DNA from 3 places in the Secundilactobacillus sp. MJ173 genome. Region 1 is predicted to be linked to each of the others. Evidence: riboswitches for the same ligand, from Rfam matches in the RefSeq annotation. Region 1 holds a riboswitch; each other region holds the start of a gene.
What was found. Region 1 has a riboswitch for thiamine pyrophosphate ahead of AC6H04_RS07785 (RNA-guided endonuclease InsQ/TnpB family protein). Riboswitches for the same ligand answer to the same signal wherever they lie in the genome.
Positions count from the first base shown of each region.

Region 2: it holds a riboswitch for thiamine pyrophosphate, as region 1 does, so the genes downstream of both, thiS (sulfur carrier protein ThiS) here and AC6H04_RS07785 (RNA-guided endonuclease InsQ/TnpB family protein) in region 1, are expected to answer to the same signal.
Region 3: it holds a riboswitch for thiamine pyrophosphate, as region 1 does, so the genes downstream of both, AC6H04_RS05905 (ECF transporter S component) here and AC6H04_RS07785 (RNA-guided endonuclease InsQ/TnpB family protein) in region 1, are expected to answer to the same signal.

Region 1 covers NZ_BAAKGN010000049.1:35,027-42,579, reverse strand. The annotation lists gene glpK (glycerol kinase GlpK) at 1-806, opposite strand, end outside; gene AC6H04_RS07800 (hypothetical protein) at 1,324-1,575, opposite strand; gene AC6H04_RS07795 (gamma-glutamyl-gamma-aminobutyrate hydrolase family protein) at 1,739-2,479, shown strand; gene tenA (thiaminase II) at 2,740-3,456, opposite strand; gene AC6H04_RS07785 (RNA-guided endonuclease InsQ/TnpB family protein) at 3,610-4,788, opposite strand; TPP riboswitch at 4,906-4,993, opposite strand; gene AC6H04_RS07780 (alpha/beta hydrolase fold domain-containing protein) at 5,204-6,085, opposite strand; gene AC6H04_RS07775 (NAD(P)H-binding protein) at 6,086-6,742, opposite strand; gene AC6H04_RS07770 (tyrosine-protein phosphatase) at 6,915-7,553, shown strand, end outside.
Region 2 covers NZ_BAAKGN010000013.1:54,525-62,077, forward strand. The annotation lists gene AC6H04_RS02045 (deoxyribonuclease IV) at 1-872, shown strand, start outside; gene AC6H04_RS02050 (pyruvate, water dikinase regulatory protein) at 945-1,784, opposite strand; gene rpsU (30S ribosomal protein S21) at 1,992-2,177, shown strand; gene AC6H04_RS02060 (GatB/YqeY domain-containing protein) at 2,257-2,703, shown strand; gene AC6H04_RS02065 (M20 family metallo-hydrolase) at 2,791-4,014, opposite strand; gene AC6H04_RS02070 (thiazole synthase) at 4,011-4,781, opposite strand; gene thiF (sulfur carrier protein ThiS adenylyltransferase ThiF) at 4,793-5,434, opposite strand; gene thiS (sulfur carrier protein ThiS) at 5,448-5,648, opposite strand; TPP riboswitch at 5,761-5,850, opposite strand; gene thiE (thiamine phosphate synthase) at 6,012-6,644, shown strand; gene AC6H04_RS02090 (flavodoxin family protein) at 6,716-7,477, opposite strand.
Region 3 covers NZ_BAAKGN010000036.1:61,627-69,179, reverse strand. The annotation lists gene AC6H04_RS05925 (Cof-type HAD-IIB family hydrolase) at 1-505, opposite strand, end outside; gene pyrE (orotate phosphoribosyltransferase) at 521-1,165, opposite strand; gene pyrF (orotidine-5'-phosphate decarboxylase) at 1,168-1,878, opposite strand; gene AC6H04_RS05910 (MFS transporter) at 2,147-3,367, shown strand; TPP riboswitch at 3,425-3,515, shown strand; gene AC6H04_RS05905 (ECF transporter S component) at 3,617-4,189, shown strand; gene AC6H04_RS05900 (ABC transporter ATP-binding protein) at 4,205-5,644, shown strand; gene AC6H04_RS05895 (energy-coupling factor transporter transmembrane component T family protein) at 5,641-6,297, shown strand; gene AC6H04_RS05890 (hypothetical protein) at 6,356-6,706, shown strand; gene AC6H04_RS05885 (hypothetical protein) at 6,810-7,334, opposite strand; gene AC6H04_RS05880 (C40 family peptidase) at 7,470-7,553, opposite strand, start outside.

The DNA.
Region 1 (7,553 bases):
TACGTGTTTTTAACTTCCCCAGGCTTGAAAGCCATCTGGCCAATCAAAGCGGCTTGTTGGTCCCCCACTAACCCGCAGATTGGCACTTCAACACCGTAAAATTGGTAATTTTTAGTGGTGCCATATACTTCAGAACAAGAGTGGATTTCTGGCAGCATCTTCTTGGGAATGTTCAAAATTTTAAGGATCTCATCATCCCATTTTAAATCGTGAATGTTAAACATCATGGTTCGGCTGGCATTGGTGTAATCGGTAATGTGTAATTGGCCATCGGAGAGCTTCCAAACTAGCCAGCTATCCACGGTACCCATCAATAGTTCGCCCTTCTCAGCACGCTCTTGCGCACCAGGCACATGATCCAACAGCCACCGAACCTTAGTTGCTGAGAAATATGAATCAATCACAAGTCCGGTATGTTCATGAATCAAGTCAGAATAGCCATCCGTCACCATCTGCTTCGCAATCGGTGCGGTTTGCTTCGACAGCCAGCCAATAGCGTGGTAAATAGGCTGACCGGTAGCCTTATCCCAAATCACAGTAGTTTCACGTTGGCTTGAAATCCCAATACCATCAATGTTTTCAGGATGAACGCCCGCATCGATCAAAGCCGTCGCAATGACCGATTGAACAGAGTTCCAAAGTTCATTAGCGTCGACTTCAACCCAACCATTGTGCGGATAGTATTGTGGAAACGACTTCTGACTCTCAATCACTTTACGACCTGTGTGGTCAAATAACATTGCGCGGGTCACCGAAGTCCCCTGATCGATTGCGAGTATATAATGTTCCGGCTCCTTCATTGCCATAACGATTTAATCCCTCCAACTTTGTGATAAGTAAACGGTTTCAAAACTAGTCTTACTGTATCACATTCACAAAGTTCATGTCATTAATTATGACGCAATCTCAGCCAATTATTAGTCTTTCTTAGTAGTATTTTCATGCTTAAACCACCACGGTAGCTTGGTGACATGTTATAATATCAATATAAAAGAAGCCCTACTGGAGTAGGACTTCCTTGCAGAGCCGTTAATGACGGTGGCATGTTTAGAACTTAAAAATCATTCCGGTACTCGCCAAAGTTAGCGGAATGGTTTTTATTTTAATCTTTTTTTGAGTTTCCGATACATATCGATTAGCCTGATTACAGCAGAAATCAATGCCACCACCACTAACTTCCCTGTTTTATCAGTATGTATGAAAAGCGTATTTACTTGATTTGAAAATCATTAATTTCAAACCATTAATTTCAAACAAATAACTCTAAAAAAGATAACCCCCACACAGCAACTGCTCACTGCATGAGGGTTATTTATTTTTTAACTATCGTTTTATGACGACACGAATATCAGCTGATTTGTCGGTATTCGTTGGGTTTAATTCTTCTTTATAGTTGAAATCTGCTTCTTGGAAATACTTCTTGATTTCCGCGTTAACATCTTCAATCGGGCGTTTATCGTTATCCTGTTGCGTAACCAATAGGGTATATTGTTTAGCGTCTTCATCAACGTCTTCAAATGCGTAGATTACATCTACCGTATTCAAAATTTCTTGAATCATTTGTCGTTCTGTCATTGCCATCTTCATTTACCTCGTTTAATTTTAGTTACAATACTAATGTAACCCTCTTTCGGGGGAATGTTAAATATTTTAACGGAGAGATGGTGCTTTGTATGTTAGAATTGAAAACAAATTATCAATCTGTTAACTTCATTTTAAGGAAGAGGAGGAATCGTCCTTGCGCCCACGAATTGCACTACCAGCTGATACCTTAGCTGAAGCTACCAATATTATTAACGAACGAAACGCTGCCTTTGCGCCCCGGCCTGCTATTGAGGCCATTGTAAAAGCTGGTGGCCTACCCATTATTTTCCCCAGTGTTGATCCCAAAGACGTTGTCGACTACATAGATTTATTTGATGGTGTTGCCTTTCTTGGTGGCGCTGATGTTGATCCCACTTTTTATGGTGAAGAACCTCACGAAAAGCTTGGCGTAACCTACCGCAAACGGGATTTATTCGAGATTGAACTGCTCAAACAGGCTGTTGCAAAAGGTAAGGCTATTTTTGGCATTTGCCGTGGCATGCAGCTGATCAATGCTGGATTAGGCGGAACCGTCTACCAGGATCTGTCGGAAAATCCCCACGCTACGTTAAAACATAACCAAGCAGCCGCTGGCAACATGCCGTCACATCACGTGTCCGTGGATCCGGACAGTCGGCTCTTTAACATCGTAGGAGAACGGCCTTACGTGAACTCCCGGCACCACGAAGCCGTTAAAAAGCTGGCTAGCAGTTTAAAGGTGACGGCTCGCGCAGATGATGGTGTTATTGAAGCTTTAGAATCCATTGATAACGACCAGATTTTAGCCGTCCAATGGCATCCGGAAAACATGTATAAGCATCATGAAGACTCGAAAGCCCTTTTTGCGGACTTGATTGCTCGCAGTCAAAAGGTGGCTGAACGAGATCGAAAATAAGCTGATATAACCCAAGAAGCTGTGACAAAACTCGGTAGATTCCAGAATATAACACCCCAAAACGTCATTCCGATGGTTTTTATCGGGATGGCGTTTTGGGGTGTTATATGGCCGGAATCTGAGTTTTGACGCGCGATTAGGCTATGTTAACGTATTGGAATCAAAGTATCATTATGACTAATCGTAGCTAAAAAATGGATTGAAATACTTACCAATATAGACTTATGGCACAACCTCTTTTTTCGTTTAGAGAATACAGCTTATTCAGTCTTCGACGCTGTGATCTGCGCCAACTGAACACCCGGCAAAAACTGCCAATCTTTCTGATAGAATGCCTGTTCCCAGAAGTCCCACTCGAACTCACAGCTTTCTAGAAAACTGCGCTTAATCTCATCAAGCCGATCTCGACTGTATTTTGGCGCTTCACGATCCAAGATATCAAAGAATGGAAAGCGCTGAGAGGAGTCGTCATCATCCGGTGCGTAGAGTTCAATCCAAGGTGTAAACGGATTTTCAGGCGTATTCTTTCCCTGAGCAACTAAAGTTTTGCCAATTTCACCGTAAGTCCAAGGACATGGCGTCATGGCAGCGATAATATCAATCAAGTCACCCTTCTTTAACACTTCCAGCATATGATTCGTATATAGCTTGGTAGTTGGCGTCATCGGTTGCCCTTGGAGTGACTCGTACGAAGTCCCGGCAACCTCACAGAAGTTTTGATGCGCTTTGGATTCACCTCCGAGCAAAAAATCAATCTGTTGGCTGATAATCTGCATATCCTCACGCGAAGTACTCTTCAAGAGTGCCACCGCATCAGCATGTAAAAACTCATTTAGATAATTATAATCCTGCGTCACGTAAAACATGAGCGCTTCCCTAGATAACTGTCCGGCTGCAATGCCTTTAACAAAGGGATGAGCCATGATGTGATTTAAAATGGGAGTTCCTGCTTCAATTAGTTCTGTCGAAAAGTCCATAAAATAATCTCTGCTACTGATAACTTATAAAAAGTTATAGATTATTCTTGCTTCTACCTATCCTGTCTCGCATAAAACTCGCTAATACAGTTGGTATGATAGTCCACAAGCGTTAATTCCCGGCTAGCCACCGGTACATACTTTGAGGCCTGTTTAGTAGGCTAATTCAAAGTTTTCAGTATCCCTGATATTCAGGGCCGCATTAATATCGCGATCTTCGGTATAGTTACAGTTTCGACATTCATACATCCGATCTTTCAATTTCAAATCAACTTTTTTATGACCAAAGTGGTGGCACAATTTGGAAGTCGGTTCAAAACGGTGGGTCAGATGTACGGGAATGCCTAACCACTGGCATTTAGAAACTAATTTGATTCTAAAATTGTAGAATCCTTGGTGACTAATATCCTTGGCTAAATGTCGGTTTTTCATCATACCTCTAACATTCAAGTCTTCTAAGGCTACCCACTGCGGTTTGGTTCTCACTACAGTAGCGATAATCTTATTTTGATAATCTGACTGAATATTGGTTAATCGTTGATATAAGCGTTGCACTTTCAGCTGAGTTTTGGCTAGATTTAAATCAGTAGCAGATTTCCCTTCTTTCTGTCTTCTAGCTTTCAGTGCTTGATACTGACGAGACATTTTTCTTTGCAGGCGTCTAAGGCGTTTTCTGATGCGCTTTATCCGACTACTTTTATTCTGATTGTGATACAAAGTACCATCATTTAAGATGGCAAATTCTTTTAGACCAAGATCAATGCCAATTGGGTCGCCAGTTAATTCTAACTTTGGCAGTTCAGCCTGTTCCACCAAACAGGTCAGGTAATACCGACCTGCCTTAAATTTGATTCGGCCCTGTTTGATAATGAAGTGTTCTGAGTCTGTAGGAATATAACCGCATTCTTTTAGACGTATCCAACCGAGCTTCGGTAACTTGATTCGGTGACGCTGACAGGGAATAATTTGCGTTTTGCTGTTCTTAACAAAGTAGTAACTACCCTGCCCCCGTTTAAATGATCGCCAACGGGGGAAACCACTTTGTTTCTTGAAAAACCGCTTCATAGCCGTATCAGCATCAATAAAAGCCTGTTTAACCGATTTAGCGTACAGATCCTTAATCCACACGTCGTCAGGGTTAACCTCTAGGTACTCATGATTAAACCACTTACTAAAAGCATAAGCATTTAAGTAGTAGTAGCCTTGCTCATAGCGTTGTTTGTTGATGTCTAGAAACAAATTGTAAGCCCAACGACTACCGCTAATGTGAGAATCAATCAGCCATGCTTGTTTGGCGGTGGGTTTAATTTCAACTTGGTAGGTGGTTAGCATAAGATCACCTTTTCATGTTCCTTTACAAAATTTTATATAAAATGAGGTACAGGTAGCACCTCCTTTTATAATTTTCAACATAGAAGCTAGGAACTCCCTACTCTGAAAGTTCTGAATTATTCGATTAATCGGCTTCCCTTCGCTAGTACTAACTAGATCAGGTTTAAAGGGTATTTCTCAGCACGGGGCACCCCTAGCGTTATGTTAAAGTGAGTATAGCATTTTTATACGTAAAGCGAAATCAATTAGTTGGCGTAAAGAGACGGTAACATAAGTGTACTTAAATTCGATCCGTCAATATAGCCTAATCGTGTTCTACAACTCAGATTCCGGCCATGTAACGTAAACAAGCCACTCCGACAAAAAACATCGAAATGGCTTGTTTACGTTACATCCTGGAATCTACCGAGTTGTATCACACACTCTTTTGCATCAACTGTTGCAACGTCGCAAAGACTTGTTTACTCTCCGGTAAGCCCGGCCACATCAAGAAATCGTGCAACATATTTTTCATTTCATGTACATCAACCTGCGTACCATCGGCCTGCTTTAGCTTATCAGCCAACTTGCGATGGTCAGGCAATAACAATTCCGTTGTACCATACCAAAGACTAACGCGGCCCAAGTGATCCATGGGGCCGTTCAGTGGGGTAACTAATGGATCGTCTAATACCAAATTACCCGCATAATTGGCGCCAACCTGACGCATAGCCTGCAATGGTAATTCTGGATCAGTTTGGTGGCGCTTGACAATTTCCGGATCACGCATGGCTAAGTCGGCCCATGGTGACACTAATACGGTGGAACTCGGCAGCGGCCGCTGTTTAGCGCGCAGTTGCTGTAAGAGTACCAGCGCTAATCCTGCACCAGACGAATCCGCCAACCAGTAAAACTGATCATCCGGATACTCTGCCTGCAGTTCCACATAGGCATCTAGCGAAGCTGGCACCGTCACCACAGCCGTATTTTCAGGGGCTAATGGAAAATCCAACATGGTTGCCTTAGCGCCCATATCCGACACAATCGTTTCCATCCACTGACGGTGACTGTCGGTGGCGGGTACCGTGTAAGCACCCCCGTGAAAAATAACCACGTGCTGGTGCGTTTCCGATTCTGGCAGAAGCGTGACTAAACGTCCGCGTTCTAGTGGCACCACTTTCACTTGGTCAGGCTGCTTGAAGTTGCTTGGATCAAGGTGATCCGTTCGCCGGCTAGGATGCAGAAAGCTGGTTGCCACCTGCTGTTTTAACCGACTACGTTTTGTCTTAAATAGAAGCCAATCACCACGTACACTCATCTATTCAACCTCCTGATTACGCACTGTAAATCGTTGGTGTTGATGCTTCGGGGATTCAATTTCATCCAAAATCGCTAATGCCATATTACCATGAGAGAGTTCGGATTTGCCTTTTGAATCAACCAAAATTTGATCTGTTCCTAAGACATACCCGTTAGTTGGACCCGAGCCAAAGTTACGTGATGGTGAAACGGCCACCCAATCAACGTTATCGATCATTTGCAGAAATTCGTATTCGTAGGTTTGATTCAGCGGGGTTCCAATCCACTGATCATGATCTGGCATTGTCAATAACTGGTCCAATAGGCGCTGACCATCAGGCAGCTTTAAGCTGGCCGCGCCAATAATCACAAATAAACGCGTGTTAGTATCACGTAAATCATGCACCAACTTAGTCAGTAGGTCTAAATGTAAATAGGCCAACGGTGCCCCCATAGGAACCGCAAACGCATCAACGACAACGTCAAAAGCGGCTAAATCAGCTTGAGTTAAGTCAAACGCATCTGTAACTAACAGCTGTGCATCATCACCCAGCGCTTCACGTGCCCGTTCTTCATTACGTACTATAGCTGTGGGTTCATGGCCGCGTTTCTTTGCCTCCGCATACACGGCTGAACCCGTTTTGCCATTGCCGCCAATAATCCCGATTTTCATCATGATCACCTTCCCGTGACAATATTGATACGACAATTATAGCGCTTTCATTTACTTTAAAAAAGCAATTTGCCAATCAATACCACCCCTACCCAGCATCTTGAAACATGAAATGGTTCGCTAATTGGGTTACAATAAAGGGACGCATGTATGACATCAACGAGGGGGGACTTTCATGCAACAAGCTAATCAACGTGTACTCACAATGGACCACGGCTATAACTTTCGGGAACTTGGCGGCTATCCCGCCCGCGACGGTCAAACCGTCAAATGGCAGCGCGTGATTCGCACCGGAACACTGGCTCACTTATCGGATCGGGATCAGCAGACTTTAGTTGACTATGGTCTTAAGTATGATGTGGATTTCCGTTCTAATGGAGAAGTAGCCGAAGCACCAGATCATATTCCTAGCAGCATCGTTTATCGTCACCTCCCAGTTTTTCCTGATGATAAAACGGATGCGTCAAAAACGCAGGCTCAACTCGACGCCGAACTGAAAGCACGAAAGAAGAGTGGCTTTGAGCACATGGTCAACGTCTACCAAGAAATGGTGATCGAACCTCAGGCCCATTCCGCTTACCAGACCTTTTTTGCCATGCTGTTGAATAATACTAACGAAAAAGACGTTCTCCTATTCCACTGCACAGCTGGTAAAGACCGAACTGGTATGGGTGCGACGTTTTTCCTTTCAGCATTAGGCGTGTCACCAAAAATCATCAAACAAGATTACCTATTAACCAACGATGTTTTATCACCATTCGTTCAAACACGGTTAACTAAGGCCAAAAACGAGGGCGTTACTGGCACAATGTTG
Region 2 (7,553 bases), on a different contig from region 1:
TCGGTTCAGCTAAGGAAGCGGCTAGTTACGGTGAAAATGTGTTCATGGTTTACACCGGAGCACCACAAAATACGCGTCGCAAGCCCATTGACGAGCTGAACATTGAAGCTGGTCACGCCTTTATGAAAGATCATGGGCTACAGCAAATCGTCGTTCATGCGCCATACGTTGTTAATTTAGGAAATACCGTTAAACCTGAAAATTATCCCTTTGCTGTTCAATTTCTGCGAGAAGAAGTTAAACGGGCGGAAGCTATTGGTGCAACTCAAATCGTTCTCCATCCTGGCGCTCACGTTGGCGCGGGTCCGGAAGCGGCCATTGCACAAATCGCTAAGGGTTTAAATGAAATTATTGAACCGGATCAAAAGGTCAAAATCGCGCTGGAAACCATGGCCGGCAAGGGGACTGAAGTGGGTATCACCTTCGAACAGCTGGCATCGATTATTGACCAGGTGGCCGATAACGATAAGCTCTCTGTTTGTTTCGATACATGCCACACCAGCGATGCGGGGTACGCTATCAAAACTGACTTTGATGGCGTGCTGAAACAGTTCGATGATGTCATCGGTCTGGAACGTCTACAGGTCATTCATTTGAATGATTCAAAGAATCCTCAGGGCAGTCACAAAGACCGGCATGAATTATTGGGTAAAGGAACTATCGGCTTTGATGCGTTAAACGCTGTGGCACATCATCCAAGCTTGGAGAATGTGCCAAAGGTGATGGAAACGCCTTGGGTGGCTGTTGATAAGAAACATAAATTCGCTCCGTATGGTTACGAGGTTGAGATGTTGAAACGACAGGTCTTTAATCCAAATATTGAAGCGGATGTGTTGGCTCAAAAGCCGTTTGACACGGGTTTTGATGATTAATGACAAAGAAACGCTACCTCGATTTTCCTCGAGATAGCGTTTCTTTATTCAGTGCTGTAGATTAGAGAGCAGTTAATCTTTAATCGTATCCACTTCGGCAGGTTCAAGATTCAAATTTTCTAGGATCAGGGTTGCGGTTTCTTCGATGGACTTGTTTGACACATTGATCACGAGGCAGCCGATCTTCTTATAAATTTCGTCAGCGTATTTAAGCTCTGCCTTGATTTTTTCCGTATCTGAATAGGCGCTTTCGGCTGGCAAGCCGTAAGAGATCATCCGTTGCTGGCGGATGCGCCGTAAGACTTTGGGACTGTTAGTCAAGCCAATGATCTTAGCTGGATCAACTTGCCATAATTCATCGGGCAGCTGTGAGGTTGGTGATAGTGGTAAATTGGCCACTTTAATCCCACGATTTGCCAGGAAAAGTGAAAGTGGTGTTTTGGAAGTCCGCGAAACGCCAAGAATGACAATGTCAGCTTTCAGGAGACCAGTGGGATCTTTACCGTCATCATAAGCCACGGCAAATTCCATGGCCCCAATACGGTCAAAGTAAGTATCAGTCAAGCTGTGGTTGATGCTTGGAATAGATGCAGGTTTCACGCCAGTTCTTTCAGTTAAAGCTTTGATGGCGGGTTGAAGGCAATCAAAGGCTTGCAGGTGGTTCTCCTCCGTAAAGTGCTGAATTTGTTCACTTAAAGTCGGTGTAACTAATGTATAGTAAATGACGGCATTTTTACGCGCAGCCATTTTCAAGATGCCGGTTAGAATCGACTCAGTTTGAATGAAGGGAAAACGTTGATACTTAACTTGGATGTCAGGAAATTGTGCCACGGCTGTTTGCGCAACAGTTAACGCCGTTTCACCGGACGAATCTGAGATAATGAAGATATCGATATCTGAATTTTCAGCCATAATGAAGCCCCCGTTATTTTCGATTTAGTCTAATTCTAGCACAGGTGAGAACTTGCGGGCGATATTTGAATTTCTGCGATAAAACTTAATTGAAATGATTGACGTGCGGGCATTAGGTAGGTATAATTAAAAGGAACTATTGGAAAGGGCTTCTTTTGTTGTTCATTTTCAATCGGTTACTACTAGAGCTCGGAGGGAGGGATTTACATGACAAAGACAATCGTTCGCAAAAACGAGTCTCTTGACGATGCTCTTCGGCGCTTCAAACGAACCGTTTCAAAAAGCGGTACCTTACAAGAATACCGTAAACGTGAGTTTTATGAAAAGCCAAGCGTTAAAAAGAAATTAAAATCAGAAGCAGCAAGAAAACGCAAGAACAAGAAGCGTTTCTAAGTTGCAACGGGGCTCCTGTATGACAGGAGTCTTTTTTTGAGGATTTGGACCAATTAATGACCATTAGGAGGTTTTGCACATGTCATTATCAGACACGCTTACAGAAGATTTAAAAACAGCTATGAAGGCTCGCGACAAGGTTGCTTTGAGCGTTATTCGGATGATCAAGGCAGCTTTAACCAACGAACGGGTTAAGCTGGGTCACGATTTAAGCGATGACGAGGAATTAACGGTACTTTCCCGTGAGCTTAAGCAACGCAAGGAATCACGTCAAGAATTTGCTGACGCAGGTCGCCAGGATTTAGTTGACGGTTTGGATGCTGAGATTAAGTTGGTGGAGAAGTATGCGCCAAAGCAACTGAGCGAGGACGAAGTTAAGCAGATTGTCACCGATACGGTGAGTGAAGTTGGCGCCAGTTCAATGGCTGACTTCGGTAAAGTGATGGGTGCTGTTATGCCTAAGCTTAAGGGTAAAGCTGATGGTAGTCTTGTTAACAAGACCGTAAAGTCTCTGTTAAGCAAATAATTCAATTTTAACCCCAAAAGGGACCGAGTAGCTGCGTTTAGACGGCTACTCGGTCCCTTTTTAATTAATCGGAAAGTGTTTTAATCACTAGTATGCCTGGGCGTGCAGACTAGCCATTAGTAATTTAATGCCGGCCTTCAGATCGGCTGGCTGAGTCAATTCATTGGGTGCGTGACTGATCCCGCCTTCACTGGGGACGAAAATCATCGTAGTGGGTGACACTTGATTCATCACGTAACTATCATGACCAGCACCGGAAGTCATGACCCGTGACGTGAGTCCTAATTGCTGTGCAATCAGCTCATTTTGTGAAAGCAGGTTTCTGTCAAACGTTGCCGGTGAATCTTTGACGTAACGCTTGAGGCTAACGTTGATTTGTGGATCTGTTAACTGATGTTGGCTGTTGTCGATGAACTGCTCGAATGCATCCAACACACGATCATCAGCATGACGGGCATCAATCGTAAAGGTTACAGTTCCTGGAATCACGTTTGACGTATTCGGTGAAACTGTTAGCTGACCCACGGTGAAGGTTAAATGATCGCTCAACTGGTGAGCATACTGGTTCAGTGACGAAATCATAGTTACTGTGGCTTGAAGTGCGTCGTGCCGTTCATCCATCGGGGTAGTGCCAGCGTGATTTGACTCGCCTTGAACGGTGACCGTCCAACGACGCTGACCAACGATGCCAGAAACTAAGCCAATCTGGTCGTGACTCGTAATCAGTCTAGGACCTTGCTCAACATGCAATTCGGTAAAACTAGCTGGAATCGCCGGTCGTTGCACCATCACGTTGGACAATGACTGCAGTTGGTTGACAGCATGATGACGAGCTTGTTCAAAACTTACACCGCCAGCATCGATTAACGCGGTCACTGATTGGTGAAGCGCATAGTATTTAGAACCGCTGAAGGTGGTGTTGAAGCGGCTACCTTCTTCTTCGCTAAAAGAAATGAGACGCAGGGTGTGCTGCGGTGTCCCCAGCCGATTTTTCAGTGCATTAATGGCTTGAAGGCCACCGAGCACGCCGTATAACCCGTCATATTTACCACCGTCAATGACGGTATCCATATGCGAACCAGTCGCAATCACTTGATCATCTTTACCGGGTAAGTCTAAGTAGACGTTGCCGTAGTTATCCACCATGGTGGTAAGACCGATTTGCTGACCGAAGTGGATCAAAGCCGACTGTGCGGCTATCCAGTTGGATGAATAGACCAAACGATTTTGACCAGTAGTGTGGTTAGAAAGCTGAATGATTTGCTGAAATCGGCGTTCAAAAGTCAGCCACTCATTAGTTTCACGAATCATTTGCTTAAGCCAGTTAACGGAGAAGAAGCGACCGCACCACGTTCAATAATGCGACCAGGACCGGCCAGATAGGCTTTTCGGCCAGCTTCAACACCGAGGCGAAAGGCCTCTGCCATGAGTGGAATATTTTGCGCGGTGGCCATAGAGGTGTTAGCCATGATGGCGTCAGCACCCATTTCCATCGCTGCGGCTGCTTCGCTAGGACGGCCAATCCCGGCATCAATAATCACCGGCACATCAATTTCATCAATCAAGATTTGAATCAGATCTTTGGTTGCTAAACCTTTATTAGTACCGATTGGAGCGGCTAATGGCATCACGGTGGCAGCTCCGGCATCCACTAACTGGCGAGCAACGTTTAGATCGGGCAGGACGTAGGGCATGACGATGAATCCTTCATTGGCCAATACTTCTGTGGCTTTGACGGTTTCGTTGTTGTCTGGCATCAAGTATTTTTTATCCGGGACAACTTCCAGTTTAATAAAGTTACTGCCACTGAGCTCTCGGGCTAAACGGGCGGTACGAATGGCTTCTTCAGCGTTGGTTGATCCTGAAGTGTTCGGCAAAATGGTAATCCCTTCAGGAATGTAGTTGAGAATATTTTCCTCGGCTGAATCCGTCCGACGTAACGCCATGGTGATGATCTGGGCCTTAGCCTGGTTGATGGCTGAATCAATCAGGTCATAAGAATATTTGCCGGATCCGAGAATGAAACGTGAGGTGAATGTGTGACCACCAATGGTGAGTAAATCTGCATCTTCAGACATGCTATTTCCTCCTAAATATTAGTTTCTCCTAAAATTAAACGGGTAATCATATTGGCTTCATGGCCGGCTGCAATCATGACTCGCGGTGCCATGAGCCCCTCTGCACCAGTAGTCGTGCCATCACCAGCAATGTAGAGGTTAGGGCGAACCTGCTTGGTTGTAATTGAGTTAGAACTGTGCGTGCCGGCCATCCCGGTAGCCATGACCATGGGTTTGTCAGGGAAAAATTCACTGGCAGCATCTAATAGCATGGCTTTGGCACTGGGATTGTCAAAGGCTTCACAGATAATATCGGCATCGGCAAAGAGTTCTGCTACGTTGTCATGGTCCACTTTTTGAACCAGCGTATCGATGGTGACGAAGGGGTTGAATTCTTGCAGATTTTGCTTAAGGGCAGTCACTTTATCCATGCCCACTTGGCTGAGTTTAAACTGCTGCCGGTTTAAATTACTCAGTTCAACCTGGTCGAAATCAATCAACGTTAAATGGCCGACACCGATACGAGCTAGTGCGATGGCGATGTTGGAGCCCAAACCGCCAGCGCCGGCGATGGTGACGTGGGCGGCGGTTAGACGGTCGGTGGAGTTAGCCACGTTACGGTCTTTCATCCCCTGATAAACATCCTCGATGGCCATTCCTTGAATGGTTGGCATAAGCAATCCCTCCTTAGCGTCCGCCGCCGACAAACGAAATCAGCTCCAGTTTGTCGTTTGGTTTAATCAACGTCTGCTCGTATTCAGGACGGTGGATAATCGTCCCGTTTAACTCCACGACAATGTTGTCGATGGGTGCTTCGCGTTGTTGTAAAAATGTGAGTAGGTTTTTGCCAGCAGCTTCCGCTAATGGCTCGCCGTTTACTGTAACCATAAAAAAGCCCCTTTCCGTTTGTCTACGAGGAAGGGGTTACATCAAGTCGAATTCTCAAAGCTATCCTGCATGAAAAAAGACCTTTCACGCAGGAAGGTCTTTGGACTGATAAATTCAGTAAAAGTTGTCTTCCTTCGGTAGTACAAACTACATCAGGTTCGATGGGTTTAATCTCAGCCAATTGGCACCCCAGACGAACTAACGTTATTTAATTTTTAGTTTGAGTCAGTTAAACGACTCATTGGTTATATTTATAAGCTAGAACATTGTGGAAGTCAAGCAAGAATATTCACGTGACAACTCAGAAAAATTTCGGTAGACTGTTGGCGAGAATTAAAAGTTCAGTCAATCTGGAGGCAAATAATGGAGATCAGTAAGCGACCACTTTACTTAGTTACCGATGCATTAGATTATTCCCAAGCAACGTTTTTAAACCGAATCGACGCTGCGTGTCAGGGTGGGGTAGACCTTGTTCAATTGCGCGAAAAAGACCTGACCAGCCTGCAGTATTTTCAGCGGGCGTACGCGGTCAAACAGATAACGGATAAGTACCGTATTCCACTGTTGATCGATGACCGGCTGGATATTGTTCAAGCGGTGGGAGCAGCAGGGGTTCATCTGGGTCAAAAAGATTTACCCGTTGACGTGGCACGACAGATATTAGGACCGGATGCCATCATTGGTGCGACCGCCAAAACGATGAATCAAGCTCGGTTAGCGGTTGAACAAGGCGCTGATTATCTGGGAGTAGGAGCAATTTTTCCTACAACCACCCACGTTGAAACCGTTCGAACCAGCGTTGATACGCTGAGGGCTATCAAGCAAGCAGTGGATATTCCGGTGTATGCGATTGGGGGGTTAAATGCCGATAACGTGGAGACGGTGAAGCCAGCTGGCGTTGATGGTGTGGCAGTTGTCTCAGCGATTATGAAAGCCGCTGATCCTTTAAAAGCGACTCAAAAATTACGGCGAAAGGTGATTGAAGTGACAAATTAAAAACGCTCATTGCAAAAAAAGAGCGTTTATTTGTAATATACAATTTTGATTATTGCTATATACAATATCTATTAACGTCGGCGATGTTTCACAATGGTAAAGAAATGCAAGATACTGGCTAGCAACACAAAGAAAATGACCACAAAGCTGACATAGATCAGCCAAAATTCACTAGCAGAAATCAAGTGAAATAAAAACTGGATGCCCATCGTTAAAAAGGCCATTACAGCAACCATGCAGAACAGTTCAATATAACGTTTCAATGTATTGTCATCTCGTTTCGGTTTAGTGATTAATTTGGTTCCCAATCGTTTACATTCAGCGAGTTTGGCAGCCGGAACCTGTTTCATGAACAGGGTGCCTGGCAAGACCAATTCGTTGATTTTAATGAGCCCTGCAGCAGACATAATTTTATCAATGGTACGAAAAGTGTTATCTGTGATACCAGAGACAAAGTTTTCAACTGTTCCGGCATAACAGCTGGTAATGCTCAGATAGTGTTTATTTTTGAACCGGTCTGGATGCGTACCCCCTTTATGATCAAAACGCACCAACCGGCCACGCATGCAATCGAGAAAATCCTTCATTCTACCGGCTAGGCCACCCCAGTATGTCGGTGCAGCGAATACCCAGACATCGCTTTCTAACAACTTGTCAGTGAGCTGGTCTAAAACTGGGTCGCGATGTTTCCCCTGATCAGGGTGGAATGGGTAGTCCTCCAAGTAAATCGTTTCCGTGACGTGGGGTGCCGGCACACTGTTTAAAACGGTGTTCAGCATGGTGGCAGTTAAGCCGTTTTGCCTGTGAGCTCCAAGAATCCCAAGTATTTTCAAAATAGTCCCCTGCTACTGATAACTTATAAAAAGTTATAGATTTTTCTTGCTTCTTCCTATCCTGCCTTGCACAAAA
Region 3 (7,553 bases), on a different contig from region 1:
TAACTAACGCTTCTTGAGCGGAAACATCAAAGGCAGGCCAAGTAATATCGACTTTATAAATGTCATCGTTCACTTCGGCTAGATTCATCACGTGGGTCAAATTACCATAAAAATAACCGGACTTTTTAAACCGTGTTGAGGTCGCCAGCATTTCAGTCCAAGCCGCTTGTCGACCAGAAAGCAGCACCCACGCGTGCTTAAAGAGTGGCTGAATACTCATCCACTGTAGAAATTCAATTAATACATCATGTGGAATCACATCTTCACTGATGGTCTGCTCGTTTGAGACAATGTGTGCCCCATCTTCAGATAAGTATGTGATTTCGCCAGTTAAACCTTGAAAATACTGGGGCAAATGCGGGTACTGGTTACCACTAGCAACCACAAACCGGACATTTTGCTGTGTCATTTTTGTTAGTAATCTTTGAAACCGTGAATGATCGTAATCACTTTGATCATTTAAAAAGGTACCATCCATATCAGTCGCAATTAATTTGATGGACATCTTGAACCATCCCCGTTACTTAGATTCTGCTGGTAACCAGTGCCATGGATCTTGCCGCCATTGCTGCAACGAATTAAGTTCCGCTTGATCAATATCGTGGTTTTCGTTAGCCAACTGAATCAGCGTACTGTAATTAGTCAGCGTATGCAAGGACAATTCCGCTTTCGCAAAGTTCTCAGCACTATCCGGCAATTCGTAAGAGAAGATGCCTAAGACGCCTAGTACTTCCGCACCCGAACGCTGAACCGCTTTGGCGGCACCTAACACACTGCCGCCAGTTGAGATCAAATCATCGATCAGCACCACTTTATCCGTTGGTAAGATTTGGCCCTCAATTTGCTGACCCGTTCCATGATCCTTGGGCTTTGACCGTACGTAGCTCATAGGTAGTCCAAGCTTATCAGCTACGATAGCGGCGTGAGGAATACCAGCAGTTGCTACACCAGCAATCACAGTGGCAGTTGGAAAATGAGCTTTGATGTAGCTTGCTAAACCTTCAGCAATGTGAGTCCGAACTGCTGGAAAAGCAATCGTCCGCCGGTTATCCGTATAGATTGGCGCCTGAATCCCGCTGGCCCAGGTGAAGGGCTCTTTCGGGGACAGCGTGACAGCATTGATTTCTAAAAGATCCTGTGCAATTTGACGTGCAATTTCAGTCATAATTATAGCTCCCATTCTTTGGCAATTTTTTGATACGCAGCAACCGGATCATCCGCTTGAGTAATCGATCGGCCAACCACCAGACCGTCACTGCCCAGCTCAGCAGCTTGAGCCGGTGTCACCACCCGTTTTTGATCGTTGGCACTATCAGTAGCTAACCGAATCCCGGGGTTGATGCACAAGAAGTCATCACTGGTCGAACGGTGAATCATGGGGTCTTCAAGGGCTGATGAAATAACGCCATCGGCCCCGCTAGCCTCTGCTAACTGCGCATAATGCCGGACTGATTCCGTCAAGCTGGCATTGACCAACTGCTCAGTACGCATCTGTTCTTCAGACGTTGAAGTGAGCTGCGTAATGGCAAGTAATTTAGCTGGTTTCACGCCGGCTTTTTGACTACCACGTAATAGTCCCTTCTTTGCTCTGCTGATCATCTCAGCCCCGCCAGCCGCGTGAACCGTCACCATGGAAACCTCCTGCTGACCTAACTGATACATGGCTTGCTCAACGGTATTAGGAATATCGTACAATTTTAAATCAAGGAAAACCTGGATCCCACGCTTACGCAATTCCAATAGAATCTTCGGTCCCTCAAAGTAAAAGAGTTCCATGCCAACCTTCACAAATAATTGATCTTGGTGGTCAAACTGATCCAAAAAATTGAATACTTGATTCCGATCCTCAAAGTCTAACGCAATAATAATGGGACGCATTTTTTCTCCTTTCTACACAAAAAACCGTTTAGCTCGAGCGCTAAACGGTTCACTGGTTCCATCAAGAAGATGGACTTCTTCCGTAAACTTGTTAGTCTCACTGGGCTAAGTTAAAGATATCTTGCTTTGAGTTTACATCAGTCAGCTAGTTACCGTCAAGAAGTACTTGTATTCGTCAATAAACTATGTCACAATACCAGCGACGGTTAGATCCGTAACCGCAAAAATAACAAGTGCCAGTGAGCACTTATTTTGGAGGAAACTGAATATGGAAACTACTGCACACCACGCACTAAGTAAGAACCAAAAGTGGACGATCGCTTCTACCTCGGCGGGATTTGCTTTGGAGAATATGGACGTTTTATTCCTCTCCTTCGCACTTTCTTCCATCATCGCTGATTTACATATCAACGGTGCTCAGGCAGGGCTGATTTCATCAATCACTAATTTGGGCATGCTAGTGGGTGGCATTTTTTTCGGCGTTATTGCTGACCGTTTTGGACGAGTACGGACTTTTTCTCACACCGTATTCATTTTTGCTTTTGCCACTGCTGCCATGTACTTCGCAAATAGCATTACACTGATCTACCTTTGCCGTTTTATTGCCGGTGTTGGTGCTGGTGGTGAATACGGTGTCGGCATTACGCTGATTGCCGAAAACTTTAATCATCATAAGATCGGTAAAATGACGTCTATTGCCGCAATTGGTGGTCAAATTGGTGCTATTTTAGCCGCCATCTCTGCCGCCTTTATTATTCCTGCATTCGGCTGGCGGGCACTGTTCTTATTCGGCTTGATTCCGGTTGGCTTAACCTACTTCATCCGTCGTCATTTACACGATAGCGACGAATTTTTAGCCGCCAAGAAGGCTGAAAAAGATCCCAGCAAACGGGTTCGAATCAGTGCACTGTTCAAGACACCCAAGCTAGCTTATCAAACCATTGCCCTTAGCGTGATGGTGGTGGTCCAAATTGCCGGCTACTTTGGTTTAATGAACTGGCTGCCTTCCATCATGCAACAGAAATTGCACTTAAGCGTGTCTGGTTCCTCTATTTGGATGATTGCAACGATTGTCGGCATGAGTATTGGGATGATGACTTTCGGCAGCATTCTTGATTATTTCGGTCCCCGTTTGGCATTTGGTATTTTCTTGATTTGCTCCGCAGTTGCAGTCTTTAGCATCACCCTGGCAGTTAATGAGGTGACTTTACTGATCGCCGGCGCCATTCTTGGTTTCTTCTCAAACGGCATGTTCGGTGGTTATGGTGCTGTCATTTCTCGGCTTTACCCAACTGAAATCCGCTCAACTGCCAACAACGTTATCGTTAACGTTGGACGTGCAATCGGTGGCTTCTCCAGTGTAGCAATCGGTTTCTTGATGGATCATTACAGTTTAATCGTCGTCATGGGATTCCTGTCAATCCTCTACATCATTAGTCTATGCACCATGCTGACAATTCCGAATTTAAAGAAGTTAGGTCGCGCATAACTCCGCATTAGTTTGCTTGCAAATACTAACTAGTCCGTGTAGACTGAACATTGTACTAAACGTTATCTGGGGTGCCTTTTGGCTGAGATACCACCCATTGAACCTGATCTGGTTAATACCAGCGAAGGGAGCATAATGCATTTATTTTCTGATGATAAAAGCCAAAAGGAAGAGTCAAAGATAATCGTTTATCTTTGACTCTTTTTCTGTGGAAAACGTTTAGCAAAACTATATTTGGAGGCTTTTGTCATGAAATATTCAAATGCTTGGCACTTACGCGACATTATCTTGCTAACGTTAATTGCGATTTTCTTTGGGGTGATCTATTGGGTCGTCGGTCCATTGTACAACGTACTAACAGTTGCCCTCACACCAGTTGGACTTGGCCCCGGCGCCAATGACATCATCATGGGCATCTGGGTGATGGCTGGTCCATTATCCGGATACGTCTTTAAAAAAGTCGGTTCGGCTACCCTTGGTGAACTTTTAGGGTCGGTAGTTGAAATGTTCCTTGGCGGTCAATGGGGTGCTAGCACCATGATCTCCGGTGTTGTTCAAGGGGTTGCTTCAGAATTAGGCTTTACCTTCACTGGCTACAAGCGTTACGACTGGTTTAGCCTGAATCTCAGTGTGCTGACCACCACCATCGTCACTTTTGGTTGGGACATGATTCGTAACGGTTACTCCAAGTATCACATTGGCCTGCTGATTGCACTGTTCATCATCCGTCTGGTTTCAACTTGGATCTTCTCCGGTTTACTGGTTAAGGCCATCGTCAACTTGCTTGACCGGACACACTTGATGCAAACTCAAACGCGCTAGAATTGAGGTAAACTCATGGCAACGATTTCGGTAAATCAACTATCATTTTCTTATCCGACTGAGGACGGTCAAAAGCCTTTGACTTTGGCTGATATTTCAGCCACTTTTCCTGACGGCGGCTTTTCACTGCTGACGGGTCCCTCTGGTTCTGGTAAGTCCACCCTGATGAAGATTATTAGTGGCCTTTACCCGAAGTTTGGTGGCCTGATTACTGCCGGAGAAGTCCGGTTAAACGACGCCAAAATTAGTGACATACCAGAAACAAAGCGTGGCCAGCTAGTTGCAATGATGTTTCAAAACCCCAACCAGCAGTTTGCCATGGACACAGTCGAACGTGAATTAATTTTTGCGTTAGAAAATCAGTGCGTGGCACCAGAAGAAATGATGCCCCGGGTTGACCGAGCACTTGATTACGTGGAGATTAGTCCGTTACGTCATCGCCAACTTAATAGTCTCTCAGGTGGTGAAAAACAAAAAGTTGCCCTAGCTGTAATCATCGCCATGCAAGCCGACACCATCCTGTTAGATGAACCTTTTGCCAGCGTCGATCCAGTTGCCCGTCAGTTATTGTTAGCTAAGCTTTCAAGACTGCAGCACGAAGAGCACAAGACCATTATCATTTCCGATCACGACCTTGAAGACTATGATGCTTATATCGATCACCTTTTTGTGCTAAATGGTACGGGTGACTCACTCGAATTACTCGACTCCGATGCGGCGACGCAAAAAATGGCTAGTTTTAAACGGCAGGATACCTCTAATCAGCAATTACTTTTGCCAAAGGAAACTGATCAGCCGATTATTTCAGCACATGATTTAAAATTAATCGCTGGTACTTCCACTCTGGTGTCACAACCTAAAATTGACTTCTTCCAGCATCACATCACCCTGTTGACCGGTGCTAATGGTACAGGTAAATCGACTTTGCTATTAGCGCTTTCAAAACTGCATCAATACAACGGTTCCTTGTTACTTAACCAAAAGGAAATTGCTAAAATTCGACCTAATCGACTATACCAACAAGTCGCCTTGGTCTTCCAAGATGCTGATCAGCAGTTCTTAAACGTGACGGTTGCAGAAGAACTGACACTGTCTTTAAAAAATAGTCAGGCACCCGCTTATTTTAAGGATCGTATTCCTAAATTTCTAGAACAATTACAGTTAACTCAGTTGCAAGACCAAGTAGTCTACACGTTAAGCGGCGGTCAAAAGAAAAAATTGCAAATTTTAGAAATGCTGATCATGGCCACTCCAGTCTTGCTGTTCGATGAACCGTTCACTGGGCTTGATTTTAGCTCATTGCAAGCCATTATGACCATCATGAAACAAGTTGCGAAAGATTGTCAGCAAACCATGATCATTGTCAGCCATCAGCTCTTTGGCTTGGATGCCTTAGTTGACTACCATGTCACTCTGGAAAACAAACAATTACAGTATGTGGAGGGATTAGCGTGAATCCAAGTTTAAAATTCTTATTAGCGGTACTGATTGCGCTAGAAATTTCCTTTACTAATACCTGGACAGTTAACTTAGGGTTGGCAGTGATTGGTTTATTAATCATCCTCAGCAGCCGACCGAGCTTAAAGCGACTTGTACTGCTGTTCTTTGTCCCCTTAATTCCGGCACTGGCACTGGCAGTAGCGATTTTATTGCAGTCAAACGCTGGCATCCATTTTGCCCTAGTGTTGTTCACCCGGATCTACGCCTACGTCTTTGTGGGTTCAGCCGCAACGTTAACCACTTCAGTTGCTGATTTGGTGATGTCTCTGGAACAGAATGCGCACATTCCCAGTAAGTTTGCTTACGGTTTCTTAGGCGCTTTCAACTTGCTGCCAAAAATTATTAGTGAAGTAAATGTCATCCGGGCAGCTGGCAATATGCGCGGACAAGCGCTGCATATTTGGTCACCCCAACTCTATTTTAAGGCTATTCTTGCCTCGTTAGACTGGTCAGAAAACTTAGCTGAAGCCATGACTTCACACGGCTTTTCTGAAGGCGCTCCCCGCACGTATTTCAAACAGATCCGTATCCGCTGGTGGGACTGGTTGATCGTTATTGGTAGTTTGGTACTATTACAATTTGCGTTATTTGGCTTACATTTGCAATGATATGATTACCCCATTTCACTTAAAAGATTTATAATATAGTTTAAAGAAGGTGATCATTATGGCTCGAAAACCACTAAAATTCACGACAGCATTTGGCGTGACCGTAATGGTTCTGGGCGTATTACTTGAACTAGGTGCATTTTTCTATCACTTAGGCAGTATGGTAAGCGCAGAAACCGTGTTTACAGGTGCCATTGTTTTGACTATCGGTCACGCGTTTTATGGTATCGACAATCTCTTTTTATCTTTGCTACTAACCTTTTTCAGTTCAATCGGCGTTGGCTACTACGTTTTCGTTCAAACTAACAGCTGGTTGTGGACAATCGTTGCTGCAATTGCATTCTTTGCCTTTATCGTTACCCTGTTTGGATTTAGATCATCGATTCGAAAAAAACACGGTATGTGGTAACTCACCAGATACTAATTAAAACAAACAAGCGCTATTCCGAATTGCTCGAAATAGCGCTTGTTTGTTTTTTATTTAAATTCCGAGCCGTGAAACAGCTCTATTTTTAATACGCATTACCAACGACCACGTAATTAACACCGCCGTCAACTGACTTGAGTAGCTGGCCCTTCGCATTGGTCTTAAACCATGCAATCGTGGGACTGGTGCTTGGATCCGCACCCTTAGCCTTCATATTGGGCGACTGGTGGTTTTCCTGTACTTGAACCGTATAAATACCAGCACCAGATTGACTAAACTGAAAGCTTAAATCCTGAGGAGCATACTGACCACTGAGCAACCGCGAAATTCGGCTGGCAAGCACCTGCTGCGTCACTGCTGGGTGACTTTCAGTGACATTTTCTTGAGAGCCTTTAGTTTGAGCTTGCTGTTTAGTCGTTTGGCTATCCTGCTTTTTTTCGCTGGGCTTTTTGGCTTCAGTAGAAGATTCAGCTACAGCCTTAGTTGAAGAATCGCTTTCAGAACGACTACTAGTCTTAGATTTCGCTACCTGACTTGTTTGGGACTTGGTTGATGCCGAATGCGACTTTTCCTGTGAGCCACAACCCCCAAGCAATCCTAAAACTGCCATTGGTAACACTATCTTGATTAATGTTTTCATCGCTTATCATTGGACAAATTCATCCCACAGAATCTGCCACTCCCCCCTTACTTATTTACGCCCATTATAACATGAGTGCAAACGAATACGTGGGGATAGCGATTATTACTTAACGGTCCCTGCAAAACTTGGCATGAAGTAACTGCTGATAGTCTCAACATCTACGTTTTGACCTGGTTGAGGCGCTGC